One region of the Rhodoferax mekongensis genome, then DNA from elsewhere that is predicted to be linked to it. Evidence: predicted binding sites of a transcription regulator. Region 1 holds the regulator's gene; each other region holds the start of a gene.
The links. Region 1 encodes sigma-54, which starts transcription at its own class of promoters, with help from an activator protein. Its sites were predicted from a motif close to TGGCANGNAANCTGCTTT; they were not measured.
Positions count from the first base shown of each region.

Region 1 (2,200 bases):
CAGGTCCTGCTCGCTGCGGTATTCGGTGTACGACACCAGCACCAACACCCGCTGGGCCAAGCGGCTGTACAGGTTGAGCAGCATCGCATGCTCAAACCCGGTGCGCACGGCCACGCCCCCGCGCTGCTTGGTGATGCAGCCGGGTGGTAAGCCGGTGATCTGCAAAATCTCCGGCGCCAGATATTCCTCCACGCCGGCGGCGCAGGGGAGAAAGAGAGTCAATTGGTTCATAGCGCTTTGCGGAGTGAGGCGGGGGCAATCTTCAGGCCCTCGCGGTATTTGGCCACGGTGCGCCGGGCGCATTCAATGCCCTGCTCTTTGAGCATGTCGGAAATCTGGTTGTCGCTCAAGGGCTTTTTCGGGCTCTCGGAAGCGATGAACTGCTTGATCAGCGCCCGCACCGCCGTGCTGGAGGCGTTGCCGCCAGACTCAGTGCCCAGGCCGGAGCCGAAGAAGTACTTCAACTCAAACGTGCCGAAGGGCGTCGCCATGTATTTGGCAGTGGTCACCCGGCTGATGGTGGATTCATGCAAGCCCAGTTCGTCTGCAATTTCGCGCAGCACCAGCGGGCGCATGGCCAGTTCGCCATGGGTGAAGAAGTTTTTTTGACGCTCCACAATCGCTGTGCTCACGCGCAGGATGGTGTCAAAGCGCTGTTGGATGTTCTTGATAAACCAGCGCGCCTCCTGCAGGCGCTGCTGCAGACCGGCGTGGCTGGAGCTGGCTTTGTGGTTGCGCAGCACATTGGCGTAAATGTCGTGCACCTTGAGGCGCGGCATCACATCCGGATTCAGTTGCACCCGGAATTTGGGCATTCCGCCCACCTTGCCGATGGGCACCACCAGCACATCAGGCACGACGATATTGCGCTCCACATCCATAAAGCGGCGGCCGGGCTTGGGCTCCAGACGGGCTATGAGTGCAATGGCCTCGCGCACCAGAGCATCGCTACCCACACCTGCTTGCACGAGGCGCTTGATGTCGCGACGGGCCAGCAGTTCCATGGGTTGCTTGCAAATGGCCAAAGCCACCTGCAGTACCTCAGTGCGATCCAATTCGCCATCTTCATCCGCGGTGGTCAGCAATGCCCGCAGTTGCAAGCGCAAACATTCACCCAAGTCACGCGCACCGACACCGACCGGTTCCAGGCTGTGAAGCAGGCCCAATGCCACAGTGAAGTGGTGCACCAGTTCGTGGAGCTGCTCTTCGTCGGCAGGGTGCAGACTCTGGGCTAGCTCGGCCAGCGGGTCTTCCAGGTAGCCGTCGTCGTTGAGGGACTCGATCAGGAAGCGCAGTGCGGCCGCATCCTCGGCGCTCAAGCGCAAAGCGGCGGCTTGGCGGTGCAGAAAGGACTGCAAAGACTCGCCCGAACGTGCCAGTTCGGTCGCATCCTTCTGCTCGTCGTCGTCCAGGTTGTTGGTTTTGGCTTTGGCATCCACACCCCATTCGCCGTCGTCGGGGGTCATCTCAGTGGTGCCGTCGCCCTCCCAGTCGGGTTCATCGCTGCCGGACAGCGGAGTCGTCTCATCCTCATTCGAGCTGCTAGCGCTTGTACTGCTTGCGTAGTCAGCTATCGAATGAGGAGCAAAGTCAGCCTCTTCGGATAGACGGTCTCCATCACTCACCGGTGCATCCACCGCATCCAGGCCAAAGTCTTCCCGCTCAGCACGCTCTTCGGTGAGCTCCAGGAAGGGGTTTTCGTCCAGCATCTGCTCCACCTCCTGGCTGAGCTCCAGCGTGGAGAGTTGCAGCAAGCGGATGGATTGTTGCAGCTGCGGGGTGAGCGCCAGATGCTGCGAGACGCGTAAAGACAATCCTTGCTTCATGTCAAAACAAGCCTGTCATCGGAGAGAGCGGCAATTTGCCGCAGGGCCGCCCCAAGGCAAATTTGCCCCCTTGGGGGGCAGCGACCCGCACAGCAGTGGAGCGTGGGGGTCATGGTCACATCTTGAAGTTTTCGCCGAGGTAGACACGGCGGACATCGGCGTTGTTCACGATATCGGCCGGAGTGCCTTCGGCCAGCACGTGCCCGTCGCTGATGATGTAGGCGTGGTCGCAAATACCCAGCGTTTCGCGCACGTTATGGTCGGTGATGAGCACGCCAATGCCTCGTGCCTTCAGGAAATTGATGATGCGTTGAATCTCGATCACCGCAATCGGGTCGATACCTGCAAAAGGCTCATCGAGCAGGATGAAACGC
Region 1 covers NZ_CP132507.1:193,555-195,754, forward strand. The annotation lists gene RAN89_RS00885 (THUMP domain-containing class I SAM-dependent RNA methyltransferase) at 1-231, opposite strand, end outside; gene RAN89_RS00890 (RNA polymerase factor sigma-54) at 228-1,826, opposite strand; gene lptB (LPS export ABC transporter ATP-binding protein) at 1,942-2,200, opposite strand, start outside.

Region 2 (2,200 bases), 770 kb from region 1:
TGTAGAACTTCATGAAGTTCGGGTCATCCCAGGTCTTGCCCAGACCGTTCTGGTAGCGGCCCAGAATGCGCTGGTTGATGGCGTCCACGCTGGTGTTCACGTAGCTCTTGTCGGCAATGGTTTCAGCCATCTTGTTCTTGTTGGACAAGCCGGCGTCAATCCACTTGCTGGCTTCCAGAATGGCGGCGGTCACCGCGCGGGCGGTGTTGGGGTACTTCTTCACAAAGTCACCGGTTGTGCCCAGCACCTTTTCAGGATGGTCTTTCCAGATGTCCTGGGTGGTAGTCGCCGTGATGCCGATGCCATCGATGATGGCGCGGTGGTTCCAGGGTTCGCCGACGCAGAAGCCATCCATGTTACCCACACGCATGTTGGCAACCATCTGGGGTGGGGGCACGGTGATGGCCTTGGCATCTTGCAGCGGGTTGATGCCGTTGGCCGCGAGCCAGTAGTACAGCCACATGGCGTGGGTGCCGGTGGGGAAGGTTTGCGCAAAGGTGTATTCACGCTTCTCGCTGGCCATCAACTTGGCCAGACCTGCACCGTCCACAGCGCCTTTCTCAGCCAGCTTTTTGGACAGGGTGATCGCCTGGCCGTTGTTGTTCAGGGTTGCCAGCACCGCCATGTCTTTCTTGGGGCCGCCGATGCCGAGGTGCACGCCATAGACCAGGCCGTAGAGTACATGGGCAAAGTCCAGCTCGCCGTTGACCAGCTTGTCACGCACGCCGGCCCAGCTGGCTTCCTTGGTGGGGATGATCTTGACGCCGTATTTCTGGTCGATACCCAGGACGGAGGCCATCACCACGCTGGCGCAGTCGGTCAGCGGGATGAAGCCGATTTTGACTTCTGTTTTCTCAGGAGCGTCGGAACCTGCGGCATACACCGCAGCGCGCAGCGCAGGGTCAATGCCGATGGCGCCCACGGCAGCGGTTTGCAGAACAGCGCGGCGGCTGAGTTTGGCTTTCAGAAGATCCGTCATGTCAGTAGCTCCAGAAGGTTTAAACACACAAAACAAAGGCAGAAAACAAAAAAGGCGTCCACACGGGGTTCGACGCGCTGTGCGCAATCGAACCCGTGGGGACGCCTTTGTCCTTTTGCATTCACCCAGCCCGCCGTTGGACGGGGCGTTTGCATGACCGTTGCCGGTCTTGTCAGGACTAATGCAATGTCTGTGCCAGGTGTTTTATGCCGCTTCGAACATGTGGGCTTCCATGGTGCGGGCCTGAATTGCTATGAAATACATAGCTGCTTGCGCAATAGACATCGGCGCTAGGGGTGTTTCTATCTATGAAGGCCGAAAGAAAGGTCGGGTGCGGGGTGCGCGTGCACTGCAATTGTGCAGCGCACCAAATCAGGTTGTGCTGTGGCGTCAGCCCAGTAAGTCCGCCACGTCCAGCATGCGCTGGGCGACTTCCACGATCTTCAGGTTCTTGTCCATCGCGGTTTTGCGCAGTTTGGCGTAAGCGGCCTCTTCGCTGAGCTGCTGCCGCTGCATCAGCAGGGTTTTGGCCCGGTCTATGACCTTGCGGTCTTTCAGGGCGGTGGAGAGTTCGTTCAGCTCATTGCGGGTGTCTGCCAGTTCGCGGCGCAGCGCCTGGTCCTGCTCAAAGCGGGCCATGGCCACATCCAGAATCGGCCGGATGCGCTCGGCTTGCAGGCCAGCCACGATGTAGGCCGACACACCCGCTGCCACGGCTTCGCGGGCGGTACGGGTGTCGTGATCATTGGTGAACATGACGATGGGGCGGCGCTCATCGCGGGTGGCCATCACCACGTGTTCCAGGGCATCCCGTGCGTCGCTCTCCGCGTCCACGATGATCATGTCAGGCTGCAACTGCGCGAGCCTTTCCGTCAAAAACACGTCAGCAGGCAGGGAGGCGATCAGGTTAAAGCCGCTTTCCAGCAGGCCTATGCGCAAGCTGCGCGAACGTTCGGCCTGGTCCAGCGCGTGGGTGTCCTCCGGGTCTTCGACGACCAGGTCAGAGGTGATCACAACAATACGCAGGGGCTCAGACATGGGAATTAATTGACGCAAGATTCACGCCAAAGATGGGCTGGGGTGCGGTGTCATGCTCGCCAATAGTGGTAGGTCCACGCCGTGGCGAAGCCGTTTTGGGCATAGAGCGCGCGGGCTCCTGCGTTCTCTGCCTCGACTTGCAAAAACGCGTCTTCGATACCTCTGCGCAATCCTTCCTGTGCC
Region 2 covers NZ_CP132507.1:3,315,189-3,317,388, reverse strand. The annotation lists gene RAN89_RS15770 (CmpA/NrtA family ABC transporter substrate-binding protein) at 1-979, opposite strand, end outside; gene RAN89_RS15765 (ANTAR domain-containing response regulator) at 1,370-2,017, opposite strand; gene RAN89_RS15760 (GNAT family N-acetyltransferase) at 2,068-2,200, opposite strand, start outside.
Region 2: the regulator sigma-54 is predicted to act here: its motif matches at 1,160-1,177, upstream of RAN89_RS15770 (CmpA/NrtA family ABC transporter substrate-binding protein).

Region 3 (2,200 bases), 480 kb from region 1:
CCAAAGGCTTTGGCCGGGTCAAAGTAGTCCAGCGCGCGGGTGATCAGCAGATACGTGTTGGCATCAAAGTACTCCGCAAACTTGTCGCCCTGGTAGCGCAGGTAGCTCTCGATCTGGAACTCCACGTCCTGCGTGCTGTACTTGTAGCCGTTGGCGCTGGCCAGCACGGCGTCTTTGAGCTCGCGGCCAAACTTCTCGTTCATCACGTCATCGCTCAGGTACGTGATGTGGCCGATCATGCGGGCGATGCGCAGGCCGCGCTTGGGGATGACGCCATGCTCGTAAAAATGACCGCCATGAAAGTCGGGGTCGGTCACGATGGCACGGCGCGCAACTTCATTGAACGCAATATTCTCAGCCGTGAGGTTGGGCGCACTGGCCACCACCACCGCATGGCGCATGCGCTCGGGGTATTGCAGCGTCCAGCTCAGGGCTTGCATTCCGCCCAAGCTGCCACCCAAGACCGCGGCCAAGGTCTCGATACCCAACGCGTCCAACAATTTCGCTTGGGCGTTCACCCAATCTTCGACGGTGACCACTGGAAAGTCCGCGCCATAGACCTTGCCCGTGTCGGGGTGGGTGTGCATGGGGCCGGTGGAGCCGAAACAGGAGCCGAGGTTGTTGACGCCGATGACGAAAAACTTGTCCGTATCCACAGACTTGCCCGGGCCGATCATGTTGTCCCACCAGCCCTCGGACTTGTCCTGACCCTCATAAACACCCGCTACATGGTGCGAAGCGTTCAGGGCATGGCAGACCAGCACGGCGTTGGACTTGTCGGCGTTGAGCGTGCCGTAGGTCTCGTAACTCAAGGAATAGCCATGGATGGACTCCCCGCTTTGCAGCAGCAAAGGGGTATCAAAGCGCATGGTTTGGGGCGTGGCAATCAGCATAAAAACAAAACCCGGCAGCGCTAAACGCGGGCCGGGTTGCAATGCCAGAAGGCGGGTCCGTGTTTAGCTGAATTTATTAAGCGCCCGCAAGCTGGAGCAAATTGGCGCTGTGGGTGGCGAGTATAGCAAGGGACGCCTTTTTCGGGGTCCATCGCATCACCATGCACCAGCTTGGAATGTCTGGCGTGGTTTTTGCTTTATTTTGGTGCGCAAAGCCATTTTTCGATGGTTTTGCACCAATCAAAAGCATTTAACGACCAAAGGACTCGTATGGAAGCACTAAAACAGGGCGCGGATGCCTTGTTCATTTTGTTGGGCGCAATCATGGTGCTGGCCATGCACGCCGGTTTTGCCTTTCTGGAACTCGGCACCGTGCGCCGCAAGAACCAGGTGAACGCGCTGGTCAAGATCCTGGTGGACTTCTCGGTGTCTACCGTGGTGTATTTCGTGGTCGGGTACGCCGTGGCCTACGGCACCACCTTCTTTGTCGGTGCCGAGCAACTGGCCGCCAAGAACGGCTACGAGCTGGTGAAGTTCTTCTTTCTGCTGACCTTTGCCGCTGCCATTCCCGCCATCATTTCGGGCGGCATTGCCGAGCGGGCCAAGTTCTGGCCGCAGCTCATTGCCACGGCCGTCATCGTCGGTGTGGTCTACCCCTTCTTTGAAGGCATTGTCTGGAACCAGCACTTCGGCGTGCAAGCCTGGATCAAGGCGCTCACCGGCGACGAGTTTCACGACTTTGCCGGTAGCGTGGTGGTGCACGCCGTGGGCGGTTGGATCGCTTTGGGTGCCGTGCTCTTGCTGGGTGCCCGCAGCAACCGTTACCGCAAAGATGGCGCGATGTCGGCGCACCCGCCCAGCAGCATTCCCTTCCTCGCCTTGGGCGCGTGGATTTTGATCGTGGGTTGGTTCGGCTTCAATGTGATGAGTGCTCAGCTGCTCGACAAAATGTCCGGCCTGGTGGCGGTGAACTCGCTCATGGCCATGGTGGGCGGCACGCTGGTGGCCCTGCTCATGGGCAAAAACGACCCCGGCTTTGTGCACAACGGCCCGCTGGCCGGTCTGGTGGCCGTATGCGCCGGTTCCGACCTCATGCACCCGCTGGGCGCATTGGTGGTGGGCGGGGTGGCCGGCGCCATTTTTGTGGTCATGTTCACCCTGACCCAGAACAAATGGAAGATTGACGACGTGCTGGGCGTGTGGCCGCTGCACGGCCTGTGCGGCACTTGGGGTGGCATTGCAGCAGGCATTTTCGGTAGCACTGCATTCGGCGGCTTGGGTGGCGTCAACTTCATGGCCCAGCTCAT
Region 3 covers NZ_CP132507.1:669,003-671,202, reverse strand. The annotation lists gene metX (homoserine O-succinyltransferase MetX) at 1-893, opposite strand, end outside; gene RAN89_RS03270 (ammonium transporter) at 1,164-2,200, shown strand, end outside.
Region 3: the regulator sigma-54 is predicted to act here: its motif matches at 1,075-1,092, upstream of RAN89_RS03270 (ammonium transporter).

Region 4 (2,200 bases), 950 kb from region 1:
CGCTGGCAGTGGCGCGCACATAAGCGGTGGCCTGCACGCCCTGCTCCCACAAGTACAGCTCGTAGTCAAACCCATGGGGGTTGGCGCTGCCGTGTGGCGCTTTCAGGCGCAGTTGCAGGCGCCAGCGCTGGCCGGCCCGCACGTCCGCCGGCGGGCGCTGCAGCTCAGGAAGCTGGGCTTGTGCGTTGTAGGCACTGGTGTACCAGCCCACATCCAGCAAGGCCGGAAGGCGCACGGGCTGACCATCCAACGTGGCTTCTTCAGGGGCGAAGCGGAAGCGCACCCCCGCCTCGGTGGCCTGCGGCATGTCGGCCACCACCCCGGTCACCCACACATCGCGCCCTTCAAGCGCCGGGTTCAGGGCCTGGTTCACAAACACCACCGCCCGCAAACCGGTGAGGCCCCAGGCAAACGCAAGCCCGGCGATCAGCACCAGGCATTGCACCCGTGCACTTGCTATTCTTTTGGTAGCTACCCGCGCATAGAGAGCGGGCGCCAGCAGCACAAACACTGCATAAACCCACCACACCGCCAATGCGGCCTGCTGCAGCTGCAAAGCGATGCCGGCCAACAGGCCCGCACCGAGCGCGAGGCCGGTGCGGGACCCTCCAGCCAGTCGGGGTGCCGCTGCATACATGCCTTCATGCTAACGCCAGCCACATTGTGGTGTGAAGCACTCAGAAAGCCCATGGCGCGGACCTTGCTTGGAAAGCCTGTCAAACCCGATTGTTAGTATGGGGGCCGTGCGGCAACCGCTGCACAGCGTCCCCTGTGAGATCTACCGAGACCGGCCCATGTCCATTCACGCAGCGCTGAACCACGTTACCCATTACTCGTACGACCGTCTGGTCAACCTCGGTCCCCAAGTCATCCGCCTGCGCCCTGCCCCGCACTGCCGCAGCAAGATCATTTCTTACTCGCTCAAGGTCGAGCCCAGCACCCACTTCATCAATTGGCAACAGGACCCGTTTGCCAATTACCAGGCCCGCCTGGTGTTCCCCGAAAAAACCAAGGAGTTCAAAGTCACGGTCGACCTGGTGGTCGAAATGGCGGTGTACAACCCCTTTGACTTCTTCCTGGAACCCACAGCCGAGAACTTCCCATTCAAGTACGACAAGCTGCTGGCCCAAGAGTTGGCGCCCTACCTGGCTGCCGAACCACTGACCCCCACCTTCCAAAAATTCCTGGACGGCATAGACCGCAAGGAACGTCGCACCATCGACTTTCTGGTCTACATCAACCAGCTGGTGCACAAGGCCGTCAGCTACACCATCCGCATGGAGCCCGGTGTGCAAACGCCGGAAGAAACCCTGACCCTGGCCAGCGGCTCGTGCCGTGACTCCGGCTGGCTGCTGGTGCAACTGCTGCGCCATTGCGGGCTGGCAGCGCGCTTTGTGTCGGGCTATCTGATCCAGCTGGCACCGGACGTCAAATCCCTGGACGGCCCCAGCGGCACCGAAATCGACTTCACCGATCTGCACGCCTGGTGCGAGGTCTATCTGCCCGGCGCAGGCTGGATCGGGCTGGACGCGACCAGCGGCTTGCTGGCAGGCGAGGGCCACATCCCGCTGGCCTGCACCCCGCAGCCCAGCGGCGCAGCCCCGATCGAGGGCGGCGTGGACAAGTGCGAGGTGGAGTTCCAACATCACATGCAAGTCACCCGCATGTACGAGTCCCCCCGCGTCACCAAGCCTTACACGCCCGAGCAGTGGGCTGAGGTCATGACCCTGGGCGACGCGGTAGACGCCGAACTCGTGGCCGGCGATGTGCGCCTGACCATGGGTGGCGAGCCCACCTTTGTGGCGGTGAACGACCGTGATGCGCCCGAGTGGAACACCGACGCCCTGGGCCCCACCAAGCGGGGCTTCGCCACCGAGCTGGTGCACAAACTGCGCGACGAATACGGCCAAGGCGGCTTTCTGCACTTCGGCCAGGGCAAGTGGTACCCCGGCGAGCAGCTGCCGCGCTGGGCGCTCAACATCTACTGGCGTGCCGACAAACAAAAGGTGTGGAACAACCCCGCCCTGTTCACCGACGAGCGCAAGCCCACCCACTACACCGCAGAAGATGCGGGTTACTTCATCCGCACCCTGGCGGGCAAGCTGGGCCTGACCGACAAGTATGTGCAGGCGGGCTATGAAGACACCTGGTACTACCTGTGGCGTGAGCGCCGCCTGCCGGTGAATGTGGACCCCTTCAA
Region 4 covers NZ_CP132507.1:3,131,823-3,134,022, forward strand. The annotation lists gene RAN89_RS14910 (DNA internalization-related competence protein ComEC/Rec2) at 1-637, opposite strand, end outside; gene RAN89_RS14915 (transglutaminase family protein) at 795-2,200, shown strand, end outside.
Region 4: the regulator sigma-54 is predicted to act here: its motif matches at 690-707, upstream of RAN89_RS14915 (transglutaminase family protein).